Regions from separate parts of the Streptomyces sp. NPDC058525 genome, predicted to be linked through region 4. Evidence: riboswitches for the same ligand, from Rfam matches in the RefSeq annotation. Region 4 holds a riboswitch; each other region holds the start of a gene.
The links. A riboswitch is a leader RNA that binds a small molecule or an ion and turns the genes downstream of it on or off. The one in region 4 is predicted to bind cobalamin.

Region 1: it holds a riboswitch for cobalamin, as region 4 does, so the genes downstream of both, ACFWP3_RS00830 (ABC transporter substrate-binding protein) here and ACFWP3_RS12380 (hypothetical protein) in region 4, are expected to answer to the same signal.
Region 2: it holds a riboswitch for cobalamin, as region 4 does, so the genes downstream of both, ACFWP3_RS01425 (ribonucleoside triphosphate reductase) here and ACFWP3_RS12380 (hypothetical protein) in region 4, are expected to answer to the same signal.
Region 3: it holds a riboswitch for cobalamin, as region 4 does, so the genes downstream of both, ACFWP3_RS18480 (acyl-CoA thioesterase) here and ACFWP3_RS12380 (hypothetical protein) in region 4, are expected to answer to the same signal.

What each region holds. Positions count from the first base shown of each region.
Region 1 covers NZ_JBHXNP010000001.1:172,048-174,241, forward strand. The annotation lists gene ACFWP3_RS00830 (ABC transporter substrate-binding protein) at 1-1,044, opposite strand, end outside; cobalamin riboswitch at 1,275-1,468, opposite strand; gene ACFWP3_RS00835 (cupin domain-containing protein) at 1,642-1,992, shown strand.
Region 2 covers NZ_JBHXNP010000002.1:29,708-31,901, reverse strand. The annotation lists gene ACFWP3_RS01430 (MFS transporter) at 1-659, shown strand, start outside; cobalamin riboswitch at 711-857, shown strand; gene ACFWP3_RS01425 (ribonucleoside triphosphate reductase) at 898-2,194, shown strand, end outside.
Region 3 covers NZ_JBHXNP010000036.1:4,565-6,758, forward strand. The annotation lists gene ACFWP3_RS18475 (ABC transporter substrate-binding protein) at 1-282, opposite strand, end outside; gene ACFWP3_RS18480 (acyl-CoA thioesterase) at 616-1,074, opposite strand; cobalamin riboswitch at 1,142-1,367, opposite strand; gene ACFWP3_RS18485 (2OG-Fe(II) oxygenase) at 1,561-2,194, shown strand, end outside.
Region 4 covers NZ_JBHXNP010000019.1:24,123-26,316, reverse strand. The annotation lists gene ACFWP3_RS12380 (hypothetical protein) at 1-812, opposite strand, end outside; cobalamin riboswitch at 921-1,059, opposite strand; cobalamin riboswitch at 1,125-1,264, shown strand; gene ACFWP3_RS12375 (prenyltransferase/squalene oxidase repeat-containing protein) at 1,372-2,194, shown strand, end outside.

The DNA.
Region 1 (2,194 bases), on a different contig from region 4:
TCCGTACCGACTGTCGGCCTTGACCGCGTCGGCGGTGGACGTCCACTTCTGGTCGGCGATCCAGACCGGGGACGCGCCGCCCTTGGCGTACACGGCCTCGAAGTTCAGCTGGAGGTTGCCGGTACCCGCCTCACCGGCCCAGGGGTACGTGCCGCCCGCATCCTTGATCAGCTGGGCGGCGTAGCTGCCACCGGCGGGCATGTACCAGGTGCCCTGGTACATCGTGCCGGGCAGCACCTCGACGGGCTTGCCCGCCGCGACCGCCTGCGCACCCTTCTCGGCGACCTTCCGGTAGTCGCCCTCGATGGTGTCGAATACCTCGCCGGCGCGCTTCTCCGCTCCGGTGAGCGCGGCCATCGCCTTGACCCACTCGGCGCGGCCGAGCGGACTCGGCTCCAGCCACTCGGCGTTGGCGACCACGGCGATCCCGGCCTGACGCAGCTTCGGGTACTGCGGGTCGTCGGTGCCCTGGGTCATCAGCACGTCCGGCTTGGCGCCGATCACCGTCTCGGCGTTGAGGGTGCGGTCCTTGGCGTACTCGGTGACCTTGCCCGCCTTCACCCGCTCGACCACCTGGGCGGAGGAGATGTTCGCGGCGCTCGCCACACCCGTCAGGACGTCCAGGGTGCCGGTCTCGGTCAGCAGCGGAAGGTGGGTGGTGGAGGCGGAGTACAGACTCTTGACCGGAACCGTGACCTGCTGCGCGGACGCCAGCTCACCGGACAGCTCCGGCTTCGGCGCACCGCACTTGACCAGCACGTACGACTCCGGCTTCCCCTTGGGGAAGGGCTCGTTGACGGTGAGGACCTGGTAGCTCTTCTCGTACCGGAGCGTGAAGTTCTTGGCGTGCTCCACCGTCGACTTGACCGGGAAGTAGTCCTTGGCCGGGTCGAAGTCCTTGATGCAGCCCTCCCCGGCGGCCTGGGCCTTGGCGTCGGCGGGCGGGTCGGCGTCACTGCCACACGCCGTGAGCGTGAGGGCGACCGTGAGGAAGGCTGCCGCAGCAGCCTGACGACGGCCGGGCATGACGGATCGTACGGACACAGTGACTCCTGGTGGCATACGTGGACAGTGCGCACCGGCACTCCGGGGCGCGCGTGATGCGGCGTACGGGAAGGGACCTGCTGAGGAAGGGGGTCGTCAGAACCTGAGGGAAGGGGCCCGTGCGTCAAGCCGGGCAGGCCGGCCCCGCAGGGCCGCGGGCACCGCAGAGCTGCCGCCGTGGGTACGCAGGCACACGAGTGCCACCGCCTCTCCTGGGGAAATCCGCCCCGTACATCGAGGTGCGACGGCGTGAGTCTCCTGACTCGGGATCAACGCTTCTCCGGCCTTCCCACCCCGGGATGGGGCGGTGGCCATGGCGGAGTCGCTCCCCCTACACAGTGGCGGTACCGTGCCGGAATCTCACCGGCTTCCTCGTTCCGCCGTCGCTTGTCAGGCGGAAGCATCGCAGAATCGGCCACGGCCACGCCAGACCCACAACTGTGCGACCAGCCACAGGAGGTCTCGCCTTGAGGCACCCCGCGGTAACGGGATGCGGCGTCCATCTTGTGGTCAGAAAGGCCTGGGGCTCTGGGAACGTTGACGCGGGTCGGCGCAGGACCGCCACCGCGTAACGCCTTCGTCGACAGGGAGAGACGGATGACCACCAAGGACATCGGGCCGGAACCTCAAAGCTTCGACCTGGAGAAGGCGACCCTCGAGAACACGAACTACCGCGCGGTCGCCTGGACCGGGAAGTACCTTCAGTTGACCCTCATGTCGATCCCGGTGGGTGAGGACATCGGCTTGGAGGCGCACCCGGAGACCGACCAATTCCTACGACTCAACGCAGGCCGGGGCCGCGTCCAGATGGGCCGGACGGAGGATCGACTCGACTTCGAGCGGGAGGTCGAGGACGGCTGGGCCATCTTTGTACCGGCCGGCACTTGGCACAACGTCACCAGCTGGTCGGTCCAGACCGCCCAGCAGCCGCCGGACGAGCACGCCTGACCGGCGAGGGCGTCTCGCGATACTACTTCCCGGCCCCGACGCGAGCCGAGCAGCCCTGCGGAGCCGCGCATGGCACGCTGGCCCCGATAGGTCTAGACAACAAACAAGCCCCAGGTCGTTGACCTGGGGCTTTGCTGTGGAGCGGATGACGGGAATCGAACCCGCGCTATAAGCTTGGGAATCACCCGGTACTTGGGTGCTG
Region 2 (2,194 bases), on a different contig from region 4:
GCGAGGGCGACGCCGGGCCCGCACCGCGGATTTGTGCGCTGCTCGCCGCCAACGTGGTCTACGTCTTCTGCCTCAACATCCCCGAAATCGCGCTCCCGCTGGTCCTGCTGACACAGCTGCACGCATCCCCGGTGTGGTCGGCGGCCATCTTCGTGGCCAACACGGTGCTGGTGGTCGCCCTACAGGTTCCGGTCACCGTCCTGCTGTCCCGCTTCCCCCGGCGGACCGTGCTGGCGCTGGCCGGCATCGTGCTCGCCGCGTCCTACCTCGGCTTCCTCGCGGCCACCTCGGCGGGACACGGCTGGGGCGCCCCGGCCGTCGCCGCGGTGTCCGTGCTCTGCACCCTCGGCGAGATCGTCTACGCCGGCAGCGCCACCGCGCTCGTCACCGCCCTGGCCCCGCCCCGGCTCCTGGGACGCACCCTCGCCCGCTTCGAACTCTCCTCGGGCTTCGGCCTCGCCGTCTCCCCGGCGGTCATCACCGCGCTCGCCCCGCACGGCCCGACCGCCCTGTGGGGCAGCCTGGCCGCCGCGACGCTCCTGTCCGCGGGCGCCGTCGCCACCGAGAAGGACCGGCAGACGCCCGTACGGTCCCGGACCGGCGTGAGCGTGCAGCCGGGTCCGTCGGCCCGGGCGGCAGGACCTTCGGCCCGTCCGTAGAGCCGAAGGTCACCCAATATGTTGTGCTGGCGTGTCGCCAGGACCCCCAGATGTAGTGTTGCCGCTGTCGGTTCGGCAGGCATTTCCGAAGCCCGCCGAGACAACAGGGAACCCGGTGCGAATCCGGGGCTGCCCCGCAACGGTGAGCGACCGCACGACGGTTGGAGCCCGATACCTGCCGGCACCTCGCGCGCATGTCCGCGTGATGGGGTCTCTACCGCCTCGTGGGAGGGCTGACGTGACACAGATCAACGCCGTGGACTCGGTGACCGAATACCTGGACCGCAGCGACTGGCGGGTCAACGCCAACGCGAACCAGGGCTACTCGCTGGGCGGGCTCATCCTGAACACCGCCGGGAAGGTCGTCGCCAACTACTGGCTCGACCAGGTGTACACCCCCGCCATCGGGCGTGCCCACCGCGACGGCGACTTCCACATCCACGACCTGGACATGCTCGCCGGCTACTGCGCGGGCTGGTCCCTGCGCACCCTGCTCGCCGAGGGTTTCAACGGCGTCCCCGGCCAGATCGACTCGGCCCCGCCCCGGCACTTCTCCTCGGCGGCCGGGCAGATCGTCAACTTCCTCGGCACCCTGCAGAACGAATGGGCCGGCGCCCAGGCGTTCAGCTCCTTCGACACCTACATGGCCCCCTTCGTGCGCAAGGACGCCATGACGTACGAGCGTGTGTACCAGTGCATGCAGGAGATGGTGCACAACCTCAACGTGCCCTCGCGCTGGGGCACCCAGACCCCCTTCACCAACCTCACCTTCGACTGGACCTGCCCCGCCGACCTGCGCGAGCAGGTACCGGTCATCGGCGGCGAGGAGATGGGCTTCACCTACGGCGAGCTGCAGGCCGAGATGGACCTGATCAACCGTGCCTACATCGAGGTCATGACCGCCGGGGACGCGACCGGGCGGGTCTTCACCTTCCCGATCCCCACGTACAACATCACCAAGGACTTCCCCTGGGAGAGCGAGAACGCCGGACGGCTCTTCGCGATGACCGCGAAGTACGGGCTGCCGTACTTCCAGAACTTCATCAACTCCGACCTCGAACCCGGCCAGATCCGCTCGATGTGCTGCCGTCTGCAACTCGACCTCACCCAGCTGCTCAAGCGCGGCAACGGCCTGTTCGGCAGCGCGGAGCAGACCGGCTCCCTCGGTGTGGTCACCGTCAACTGCGCCCGCCTGGGCCACTTGTACGCGGGTGACGAGCAGGGCCTGCTCGACGCCCTGGACCGGTTGCTGGAGCTCGCCCGGGACAGCCTGGAGACCAAGCGGATCACCGTGCAGGACCTGATCGACGGCGGCCTGTTCCCGTACACCAAGCGCTACCTCGGCACCCTGCGCAACCACTTCTCCACCATCGGCGTGAACGGCGTCAACGAGATGGTCCGCAACTTCACGCACGACGCGCACGACATCACCGCGCCCGAGGGGCACGCGCTCGCCCTGCGCCTCCTGGACCACGTCCGGGCCCGGATGGTCGAGTTCCAGGAGCAGACCGGCCACCTCTACAACCTGGAGGCCA
Region 3 (2,194 bases), on a different contig from region 4:
CTCGGGGAGGATCTTGTCGTCGAGGTAGCCCGTGCCCACCATCGACTTCTCCAGGCCGAGCGCCAGCATGACCTCGGTCGCGTGCTGGTTCAGGGAGACCGCGCGCTGCGGCGGACGCTGGTAGGTGGTGCTCACGCCGCAGTTCTCGACCGTGAGCGGAAAGCCCTTGGCTGTCGCGCCCGCCTTCGGGGTGGCGGAGGGCGTCGCGGCGCCTCCGCAGCCGGATATCAACAGGGCTGTGGCGAGGGCGGACAGCAGGGATTTCGAGGGGATGCGGGGCATGGGTGGTCCTCTCACCGCGGATGGGTCGGATGCGTCGGTCGGTCTTCACGCCCCGTCGCGGGGGACGGGGGTGGTGCGGGCCGGGGCAGGGCGGGCCGGGGCGGGCCTGATCGGCCCGGTCGGCCCGGGAGGGGGCGTGCGGCCGGGCCGCGGGAACTGCGGGCAAGCCGATGCGGGGTGGGGAGGGCTCGCGGGGGCGCACGGGGGGCGCGTACGGCGGCTCGTGCCACCCGGTCCCGGGACGACCGGGCACGACCGGGTACGACTGCCCCCGGTCCCGGGGCCGTTGGCGGGCCACGGGCCTCACGCGCCGTCGGGCTCGCGGCCCCCGGCCTACGGGACGAGCGGCTCTGGGGTGTCGAGGGCCGGGGTGTCGAGGGCCGGCACCGGACGCGGCTCGCCCTCGGCGTTTATCGCGACGAAGGTCAGTCTCGCGGTGGCCACTTCCGTGGTGGGGCCCGAGGCGTTCCAGCGCTCGGCCCTGACGCGCACGCCGACCGTCATCGACGTCCGGCCGGCGCGTTCCAGCTCGGCGTCGACGCTGAGCAGGTCGCCGGCGCGCACCGGTGCCAAGAACGCCATCCGGTCCACGGCCACGGTGACGGCGGGGCCGTCGGCGTGCCGTCCGGCCGCGGCAGCGGCGGCGTCGTCGATGAGCTTCATCACCACACCGCCGTGGATGGTGCCGTAGAGGTTGGTGTCGTGCTCGCTCATGATGTGGGCGAGCGTCACCCGGGAGTCGCCCGGGTTCTTGGAAGCGCACTCCACGGTGGCAGCGGTCTGGTCGGCCACGTCAACTCTCCTTCGCGAGTCGCGGCAGAAAGGCCCCGGAGAGTCTTCTTCGGGACCCCGCATGACGTACCGGCATGCGGGCAGTGGCAGGTCTTCGGACTCGCGGACACGCCTGCCGGTCTCCCGGCGGGCACCTAGTGGCCGTCGCTTCCCGGAACCGGTTCCGGTTCCAGTGCGTATGACGGCGGTCGTTCCCGCTCACCGCTGCGGGGCAGTCCCGGATTCCCACCGGGTTCCCTCTTACGACGCATCCCGCCTGGCGGACGGGGCGAACCAGCTGCGCTCACAGCCTACCCGGGCGCATGACGGCTCTGACCAGCCCCGCGGCCCGTCCGTGCGCGCACGGACGGGGACATTCTCCGCGTGCGGGCGGATCCCCGGTACGGCGGTGGTCCGCCGGGGCCGGGCACGGGCGCAGGGGTGTACTCCCGTGCGCCCCGCGTGCTCCTTCGACGGCTTCGGCGGCCCCGCGTACGGTTCCGGGCCATGAGCGGATACGCGAGGGAACCGGCCGCGTCCAGGGAAATCGGTTCCGAGGCCCTGCCTCCCCCCGACCAGTGGTCCACCGCCCCTGTGGTGGCGGCTCCGGTCTGCCGTTTCGAGAACTTCCTCGGCGCGGAACGCGCCGGCACCCTGCTGGACTACGCGATCTCCCGGCAGGCCGACTTCAACGCGGGAACCGTCCTCGACCCGCTCTCGGGCCAGGTCTCCCACAAGGGCCGCAGCTCGCTCGTGCTCCCCGTGACCAGCGCCGTGTTCAGCGCGCACCTCGCCGACTGCCTGCCGCTCGTACAGGAAATCCTCGGCCACCGGGCCGCGCTCACGCACACCCTGACCGTCCTGACGGCGCACGGCGAGGGCGGCCACTACGGCATGCACACCGACGCCTCACGGGTGCGCGACGTCAGCACGGCCGTGTCGGCGGTGTACTACCTGCACCGCGAGCCCCGCGGTTTCGAAGGCGGCCGGCTGCGGCTGTACGACACCCTGCTCCACGAGGGCGGGGCCCGGCCGGCGGAGTCGTACCGCACGATCGAGCCCGAGCACGACACCATCGTGTTCTTCCCGGCCAGCGCCTTTCACGAGGTCGTCCCGTCCACCTGCCCGAGCGGGCTGTTCG
Region 4 (2,194 bases):
GAGCTGGTGTTGACCCCGTAGAGGGAGTTGAACGCGCCGGTGGTGGCGAGCCTGCCCTTGAGGAAGTTCTTGCCCTGGACCACGTCGGGGTCGGTGTTGGGGACGCCCGAGACGCACAGGGCGGCCATCGCCGCTCCGGTCATGTCCACGTCGCCCTGGGCGGCCAGCGCGGTGGGGTTGCCCTCGGCCTTGCTGAAGGTCCAGCCGCCGTCGTTGTGCTGGTTGGCCCGGATCCGGGCGACCATCGAGTCGGTCAGCGCCTGCGGGATCCGCGTGCCGCCGGCCTGCGTCTTGGCGCCGCCGAGCGAGAGCGCCGCGAAGACGGTGCCGTTGAAGTTGCCGGACGGGCCGAAGTAGCCCGCCTCGGCGGTCTGCCAGTAGGAGTAGACGTTGGCTATGAGGTTCCTCGAGTCCGAGACGCGCGCCGGGTCGATGCCCGCCGCGTACGCGTTCAGCGTGCCGCGCTCGTAGTCGGTGACCACGGGGGTGGCGGACGGCCAGCCGGGCGTCGAGAGCAGGTTGCGGTAGACGGTCCGGGCGTTCTTCGTCGTGTCACCGCCCGGGGCCACGTCGACGACGGCCGTACCGGCCGCGGCGAAGGCGCTGAACGCCCACTCGTTGGACAGTCCGGCACCGGCGTACGAACCGTCCGCCGCCTGGAGGGACTTGAGGTAGGCGACGCCGTTCGTCTTGGAGGTGGCGATCTGCGCGGGCGTCGAGGTCGCGAACGCGGGCAGCGCGGTGAGGGCGAAGGCGCCGAGCGCCGCGGGCACGGCGAGCGCGAGGCGGCGGGAGGTACGGGGACGGGACATGGCCTGCTCCTGGAATCGGCGGACGCCGGCCGGGCCTTGGCTCCACCGGCCCTGTTCGGACGCGGGCGGGCATGGCTGAGGCCGCCGTCCGCAGCGCGTGGTACGGCTTCTCTGTGTGCGTTGCCGTATGGGCATTCGGGCTCGGGAACGGCCCCCGCCGTCCCACACCGCTGCGCGTCAGCCCCGGATTCTCACCAGGTTCCCCCATGTGGCAGCCCTGGACGCTACCCGAGTGATCAAGGGTCCGCCAGCAGCCGGATCGAGGGGCGCTGGAGACCCCCGGGCAGTGAGACGGACACCACCTTGACGGTCCGCACGGATCCGTGTTGCACTCCGGCTGATAAGCACTCAGCACCAGGGGAAGCCGGTCGAATTCCGGCGCTGACCCGCAACCGTAGGCCCGGCACCGTCCCGGGCGAGCCGGATCACCTGGAGCGGATCACAGTACGAAGAGCGCCGTCGCGGACTACGGCGTGGTCGTCACCGCCTCCTCACGGCGCAGTCGTGCGGGGGCGCGTCGCCACGCTGCGAACCCGCCCGGCAGAGACGAGGGGCCGCGGTGGGGACCGAACAGCAGGATGAACGGCATACGCACACCAGACGGCGGCTGCTGTCCCTGGCGACCGCGGCCTTCCTGACGCTCGGTGCGGGAGTGGCGTTCCTCACGGTGCCGACCGCCGCCAACGCCGACCCCATCGAGCAGTGCACGGCCACCACCGGCGCGGTCGTCGCCGTCGACTTCGGCCCGTTCGGCGGCAAGGTCGAGCGGGGCTGCGACACCACGCCCACCACGGGCTACGAGCTGCTGCGGACGGCCGGGTTCGGCCTGGACGGCACCGAGCACGACGGTGACGCCTTCGTGTGCCGCATCGGCTTCGGCGCCTTCAACTCCGGGGTGAAGTACCCCACTCCGGACAAGGAGGACTGCGTCCTCACCCCGCAGGCCACCGCCTACTGGTCGTACTGGCACGCCTCGCCGGGCGAGAAGAAGTGGACCTACAGCTCGTTCGGCGCCCAGGCCCGCAACCCGAAGCCCGGCGACGTGGACGCCTGGGTCTTCGGCGGGACCGATGTCGGCGGCACCTCCGGCAAGCCCACCTTCTCCCCCGACGACGTGCGGGCCGGCGGCGCGGGCCCCTCGCCCGACCCCACCGGCCCGAAGCCGCCGGAGGTACCGCCGGGCGCGGTCGACCTCCCCGCCGCCACCCGCTGGCTGACCGGCAGGCTGATCGACGGCGAGCGCGTCCTCAAGGCTGACTCCACCGACCCGGACTACCTCGCGACCACCGAGGTGGTCTACGCCCTGGCCGCGACCGACCCCAAGAGCCCCGCCGCCCAGAAGGCCGCCGCCTTCCTCGCCACCCCCGCGCACACGGAGGCGT